2 regions of the Ureibacillus sp. 179-F W5.1 NHS genome follow, and region 2 is predicted to be linked to the other one. Evidence: a T-box and tRNA genes for the amino acid it is inferred to sense, from the RefSeq annotation. Region 2 holds a T-box; the other holds one or more tRNA genes.
The links. The T-box of region 2 lies ahead of serS (serine--tRNA ligase). A T-box ahead of a tRNA ligase gene usually reads a tRNA of that ligase, here a tRNA-Ser.

Region 1 (3,428 bases), on a different contig from region 2:
GGATTGTAATGATAAATTTTGTTGTTTTATTACTTTCAACATGTATATTACCGTGTAATTTTGCTACGATTGCTTGTACATGGGATAAGCCAATTCCCGTGGAAGGCTCGCCTTTTTCATTAAATTTCGAAGTAAAACCTGGGTCAAAGATAACTGGAAGGGAATGTTCTGGAATACCAATCCCATTATCTTCAATTATAATATTTGTTTCATCGGCTTTCATACCAACCGAAATGGTAATCGCCCCCTCGTTTTCAATTGCTTCTACTGCATTGGCGACTAGATTGTTTAATACGGCAAGTAATTGAATATGGGCATGTGTATGAAAATCTTCATTTAGTAATACGTTAAATTGAATATTTTTCTTTAGAAGCACACTATATTTTTGATTAGCTTCTGAAACAAGGGAAAGTAAATCCGACATTAAATAATGATCGGATTGTTTATTTTCTACAATGTTCGACAATCCAGCAAAAATACGTTGCTGATCTTTCTTCACTTCATGAATTTCTTGAGCAATAATTAATGCTTTTATGCTTAATTCGGAATGAACCGTTGCTAATTGTTTATATAAATCAAAGCTAGAAGCGGTAATTTGTTCAATTTGGTTCATTGATTTTTGTAAATATAACGTTTCCACATATAAATTGGAGCCAATGTTTAATAATTGCTGAACTTGCTTTTTATTTTCAGCAATGATTATTGAGCTATATAATCCAACAACAAAAAAACTACGTAAAAGGGCAATCGTAATAAGTAAAAAAATTTCCTCTGCATTAATAGGTATTTTCGTTACAAATAGAGTAGTAAAAAGGTGCTCAATACTATTACTAATGATTTCAAATAAAGAAGCCATCAACCCTAAAGTTAAAGGTTTTGTTTTATATTTTTCTATATTAAAAATAGACAAACATACAGCAAATGAAAAATAAAAAAGGGCTGCTGGGAAATGTTCGATTAATGCATTTATAAAAGGTTGTTCATAAAATAGGCTATCTAACAATGAACGGAATAGTACGACGGTTAAACCGGTTATAATCCCCGTTGTAATAACGGGTACAGTACGTATTAATACGGCAATAAAAAAAATAATACTGCCTAATCCAAAACGGAAAGGTGCTTCTTCATAGGGCATTATTTTAATTTCACTACCAATTGCGGTAAGTAAAGCAGTAGCAAGGATTGCAATCGTACAACGATTAACTTTTGAAAGGGCTTTCATATATTCCATGGAAAGACTTCACCTTCTATTAATGAGTGTTTTTTCATTATAAATTAAAAAAGTACTATAACTGCTATCAGTTTTAGTACTCGAATGGAATTTCTACAAAAAAAATCCGTTACGTTACGTAACGGATGTTATCATCATATAGTAAATAAAAATGGCGGAGGCAGTAGGATTCGAACCCACGCGCGGTTTAACCCGCCTGTCGGTTTTCAAGACCGATCCCTTCAGCCAGACTTGGGTATGCCTCCGTTTCGACAAAGAAAAATATATCATATAACTATATTATGGTCAACAAATAAGTAGAAAATAAGTAGAAGGGAAAGTTTTTTAAAAAAAGATTTCAACTTTTCCATTATTACCAGAACTAAACATTGCATTTTCCCTCAATAATAAAGTATACTAGTTTATGCCGTGCTAGGTGGGGAGGTAGCGGTGCCCTGTAACTCGCAATCCGCTCTAGCGAGACTGAAGTCCTTTCTGAGGCTGTCCGTATGTTTGGTCTGCCTCTTGCACGTAGTGTTGAAGGTTGGGTCCTGCGCAATGGGTACCCATGAACCATGTCAGGTCCGGAAGGAAGCAGCATTAAGTGGTTTCACCCATGTGCCGCGGGGTAGCCTAACCTGAGCTGGCGACAAGAGTAACGCTTATGTACGGCTGTCGAAGAAAGGTGCACGGCTTTAATGTGCATAATAAAAGCCTAAAAAGGCATGAATAAAAGACGAAATGAACGTTTATGTTCATTTCGTCTTTTTTATTTTATTACATCTTAAATCAAGAGTACCTCTCCTAAATTGTCACCCTTTTTATTAATTTATACGAACAATGCGAACAATTTTTTAAGAATTCATTATTAATTTGGTAAAAATGGAACTTAAATGTAAAATAGACGTACCAATTAAAAAAGGGGATTAAGGGGTTGAGATTTTGTTAAAGAAAAATATTTTAGCTATTTTATTTTTTGCATTCATTTTTAATTTTCTACATATAGATACTGCTAGTGCAGCGCCTAAATTGGATGTAAAAGCAGAAGCAGGAATATCTAATAAAGTTAAATATTATACACCGGTTCCATTAAAACTTACGATCACAAATAATGGTACGGCATTTTCAGGTGATTTAGTCATCGATGCAGCTGAATCTTATTCAATGGGTTCCGGCTTAGTATACCCATTAGATATAGCTGAGGGTGAAACAAAGGAAATTCAAATTTACTTAAATGGACTTGCAGAAGACTATATGTATAGTAGTCCTCAAAAAACTTTATTTTATTTTTATGAAGGTGGAATTGAAGATGGTGAAATGGTTAAATACACGGGTAGTAAGACCGTCAAACCTCAATTTCATGAACAAGAAGCAACTTTTATCTATACGCTGACTGAAAATAGTGACCGGCTTTCTTCTCTCTTACGTTTAAGACAGTATTCTACTTTCAATGTGGAAGTATTTAATTTAAATCAATTAAAAAATTATGAATTTCCAACTGATGAAAAAGGGCTAGCGATGGCTAATGTGTTAGCTGTCGATGAAATTAGCCTAACAGACTTTTCTGAGGAACAACAAAACGCAATATATAGTTGGGTTGAGAAGGGGGGAGTTCTTTTAATCGGTGCCTCTGACCAAGTAGAGGCTTCTGTAGGAATTTTTAAAGATTATCTTCCATTATCACTTTCAAATGAGAAAGTCACTGTATCTCAGGAGAGATTAAAGACACTATCCCAAAATGGTGTGTTTACGCAAGATATTGATGTATATAAGGCGACTGAAAAGGAAGGAAGTCATCGTCTACTAGCAGATGGAAACACAATTTTAGCTTCTAAAAAAACTCTAGGCAGCGGGCAAATTATTCAAACGACATTCTCCCTAGGAGATCAACCACTTGCTTCAATGGATGGTTATTCAAAATTACTATCTGAAATTTTAAAACTACAAACTACAGTACAAAATAATAGCTTTGCAATGAATTTTGGTAATTTCAACGACTATCTTCCCCATGAAGTGGGAAGTGTAAATGAACTGTTTCCTTCCTTTGAAATATCGACGACTATGCTAGTCATTGTCATTATTATTTACATTTTATTTATTGGACCAATGCTTTACTTTATTTTAAAAAGAATGGATAAGCGGGAACATGCTTGGTGGCTTATTCCACTATTATCCATTGGTTTATCCCTTTGTCTTTTCATTTTTGGGGCAAAGGATC
Region 2 (3,428 bases):
ACATAATCAATGCAAAAAAAGAGTAGCAAAAAATTTGCTACTCTTTTTACAGTTTATTTATTAGGGGCAATTACTTCTTTACCACCCATATAAGGTCGAAGTACTTCCGGTATTACGACACTTCCATCTTCTTGTTGGTAATTTTCTAAAATGGCTGCTACTGTACGGCCAATTGCTAAACCTGAACCGTTTAATGTATGAACATATTCTGGTTTTGCTCCTTGTTCACGACGGAAACGAATGTTTGCGCGACGAGCTTGGAAGTCTTCAAAGTTAGAACAAGAAGAAATTTCACGGTACATATTTTGAGTTGGCATCCATACTTCCAAGTCATATTTTTTTGCAGCTGTAAAGCCAAGATCTGCTGTACACATTAATAATTTTCGATAAGGTAATCCTAATAATTGAAGCACTTTTTCAGCATGCCCTGTAAGTTTTTCTAATTCATCATAAGAATCTTCAGGTTTAACAAAACGAACTAACTCCACTTTATTAAATTGATGTTGGCGAATTAAACCGCGAGTATCACGACCGGCAGATCCTGCTTCAGAACGGAAACAAGAGCTATATGCTGCAAAGCCCTTCGGTAAAATTTCTCCATCGATAATTTCATCGCGGAAGAAGTTTGTCACAGGTACTTCAGCTGTTGGAATCATAAAGTAGTCCGTATCCACTAATTTGAATACGTCTTCCTCAAATTTCGGTAATTGTCCCGTTCCAGTTAAGCTATCTCGATTCACAATTACAGGTGGTAACATTTCTTCATACCCATGTTCTTCTGCATGTAAATCCATCATAAAGCTCATTAAAGCCCTTTCTAAGCGAGCCCCTAATCCACGGTAAAATACAAAACGGCTACCCGTTACTTTTCCAGCACGTTCAAAATCTACAATTTGCAGGTCTGTAGCTAAATCCCAGTGGGGTTTGGCTTCAAAATTAAAGTTTGGCAATTCACCCCACTTTAATACTTCAATATTATCGTCTTCTGTTTCCCCTACAGGAACTGATTCGTGGGGAATGTTCGGTAAACGCATCATCATGTATTCAAATTTTTCTTCCACTTCACGCAGTTCGTTATCAAGTTGTTTAATTTCTTCTCCAACTTCACGCATGCGGGCGATTACTTCATCTGCATTTTCTTTGTTTCGTTTCATAATTGAAATTTGTTCTGATACTTTGTTGCGTTCTGCTTTTAATACTTCCGTTTTCGCAATTAAATCCCGGCGTCTTCCATCTAATTCCTCAAACTCATCGAAATTCCCTAAATCTTCATTACGAGTAAGAAGAATTTTTTTTACTTCCTCATAATTTTCACGGACACGTCTAATATCTAACATGTTGATTCCTCCATTTTTTGATTTATAAAAGTACTACCATTGCACCCCTGTCACTTTACTTTGCTAGAGCAATAAAAACATAAAAAAGCCCTCATCCCTAAAAAGGGACGAGAGCTACCCGCGTTGCCACCCTAATTGACTAGACAAACCATCTATCTAATCCACTTATCTCATAACGGCTTTTCAACCGGCCAGAACCTACTGCTAATTCAGCTCGGCAACTCAAGGACGGATTCACAAGGGTTTTTATCAGCTTCCACCAGCCGCTGACTCTCTAGAAAAAACGTGCTTGTTACTACTTCCTATCATCGATGTTAACATATATTTATTGACTATAGTGTTCCCCATTAAAACATTTTAATGAAAGATAAATTTAACCATAGAGTACTATATGCTATTCAATTTTGCAAGAGAAGTGTTATGACATTGTTTAATCATTTCCACAAAATATTTCAGAATACGAACATCTTCTGTTAATTCTGGATGAAAGGAACAGCCTAAAAAATGGCGATCACGGGCAAGTACGATCCGTTCATCTTGTTTCGCTAATACTTCTACTTCTTTTCCTACTGACACAATATGGGGAGCACGAATAAAAACTGCTGGAATATCTTCACCAATATCTTTTATTGATAACTCTACCTCGAAACTATCTACTTGTCTCCCATAAGAATTTCGCTCAACAACTACATCCATTAAACCTAAATGGGGCGATTCGTATCCAACTATTTCGTCAGCTAATAAGATTAAACCTGCACACGTTCCGAATATAGGCAATCCGTTTTGGGCCAATGTTCGAATCGGATTCAACAGTTCATATCGATCTAATAGTTTTCTTATTGTTGTACTTTCTCCACCAGGTAAAATTAGTCCATTAAGATCTTTTAAATCTTCTACACTTTTGACAAGGACTGGCTCACAACCAAGCTTTTCAATTTGATCAATATGTTCTCTAACGGCACCTTGTAAGGCTAATACTCCTATTCTCCACATTACCATCCACGCTCCTGCATTCGTTCACTATCAGACAGTGTCGCAATATCAATTCCTTTCATTGGTGTACCCAGCTCTTTAGAAATTTCTGCAATTAATTTATAGTCTTTATAATGAGTTGTTGCTTCCACAATAGCACGGGCAAACTTCTCAGGGTTTTCCGATTTGAAAATACCAGAACCTACAAATACGCCATCTGCTCCTAGTTCCATCATGAGTGCAGCATCTGCTGGTGTCGCAATTCCACCGGCAGCAAAATTGACTACAGGTAGGCGTCCTAGTTTTTTAATTTCAACGAGCACTTCAAAAGGTGCACCTAATAACTTTGCTTCAGTCATTAATTCATCTGTACTCATTCCAACTACCCGACGTACTTGCGCATTCACTTTACGCATATGACGAACGGCCTCAACAATATTTCCTGTACCTGGTTCACCTTTAGTACGTAGCATCGATGCCCCTTCTCCAATGCGACGGGCTGCCTCCCCAAGGTCACGGCAACCGCATACAAACGGCACAGTATAATCACTTTTTAATAAATGGAATTCTTCATCGGCCGGTGTTAATACTTCACTCTCATCAATATAATCAACACCCATCGCTTCTAACACTCTAGCTTCCACAATATGGCCAATTCGCGCCTTTGCCATAACAGGGATTGTTACAGCATTCATCACTTCTTCAACGATTCGAGGATCCGCCATACGGGCTACTCCTCCCGCTTTACGAATATCTGATGGTACTCTTTCTAATGCCATAACTGCAACGGCACCTGCAGCCTCTGCAATTTTTGCTTGTTCGGCATTAATGACGTCCATAATAACGCCACCCTTTTGCATTTCTGCCATTCCACGTTTTACTCGTTCTGTTCCAACTAATTTCATTTTAAAAAACCTCCCCTGCTTTATTGATTTTTAGTATAATCAATATTGACCATATAAAAAGAGTCAATATTACAAAATATAACAAGGTCAGTTAGGGGTGGGGCAGTTGGATATGCTCATATTTGAACTAGAAAAAAATAGTTCTAAACCTTTGTATGAACAGCTTTATATTGGAATGAAAAATGCAATTATTACAAAACAAATTGACGTCGGG

Region 1: it encodes a tRNA-Ser, which carries the amino acid that the T-box ahead of serS (serine--tRNA ligase) is inferred to sense. The anticodon was not compared.

Annotation. Positions count from the first base shown of each region.
Region 1 covers NZ_JBIQFG010000046.1:9,862-13,289, forward strand. The annotation lists gene ACH0B5_RS15515 (ATP-binding protein) at 1-1,231, opposite strand, end outside; tRNA gene ACH0B5_RS15520 (tRNA-Ser) at 1,384-1,476, opposite strand; RNA gene ffs (signal recognition particle sRNA large type) at 1,638-1,903, shown strand; gene ACH0B5_RS15530 (hypothetical protein) at 2,153-3,428, shown strand, end outside.
Region 2 covers NZ_JBIQFG010000056.1:3,594-7,021, forward strand. The annotation lists gene serS (serine--tRNA ligase) at 54-1,337, opposite strand; T-box leader at 1,438-1,655, opposite strand; gene pdxT (pyridoxal 5'-phosphate synthase glutaminase subunit PdxT) at 1,725-2,330, opposite strand; gene pdxS (pyridoxal 5'-phosphate synthase lyase subunit PdxS) at 2,330-3,214, opposite strand; gene pdxR (MocR-like pyridoxine biosynthesis transcription factor PdxR) at 3,321-3,428, shown strand, end outside.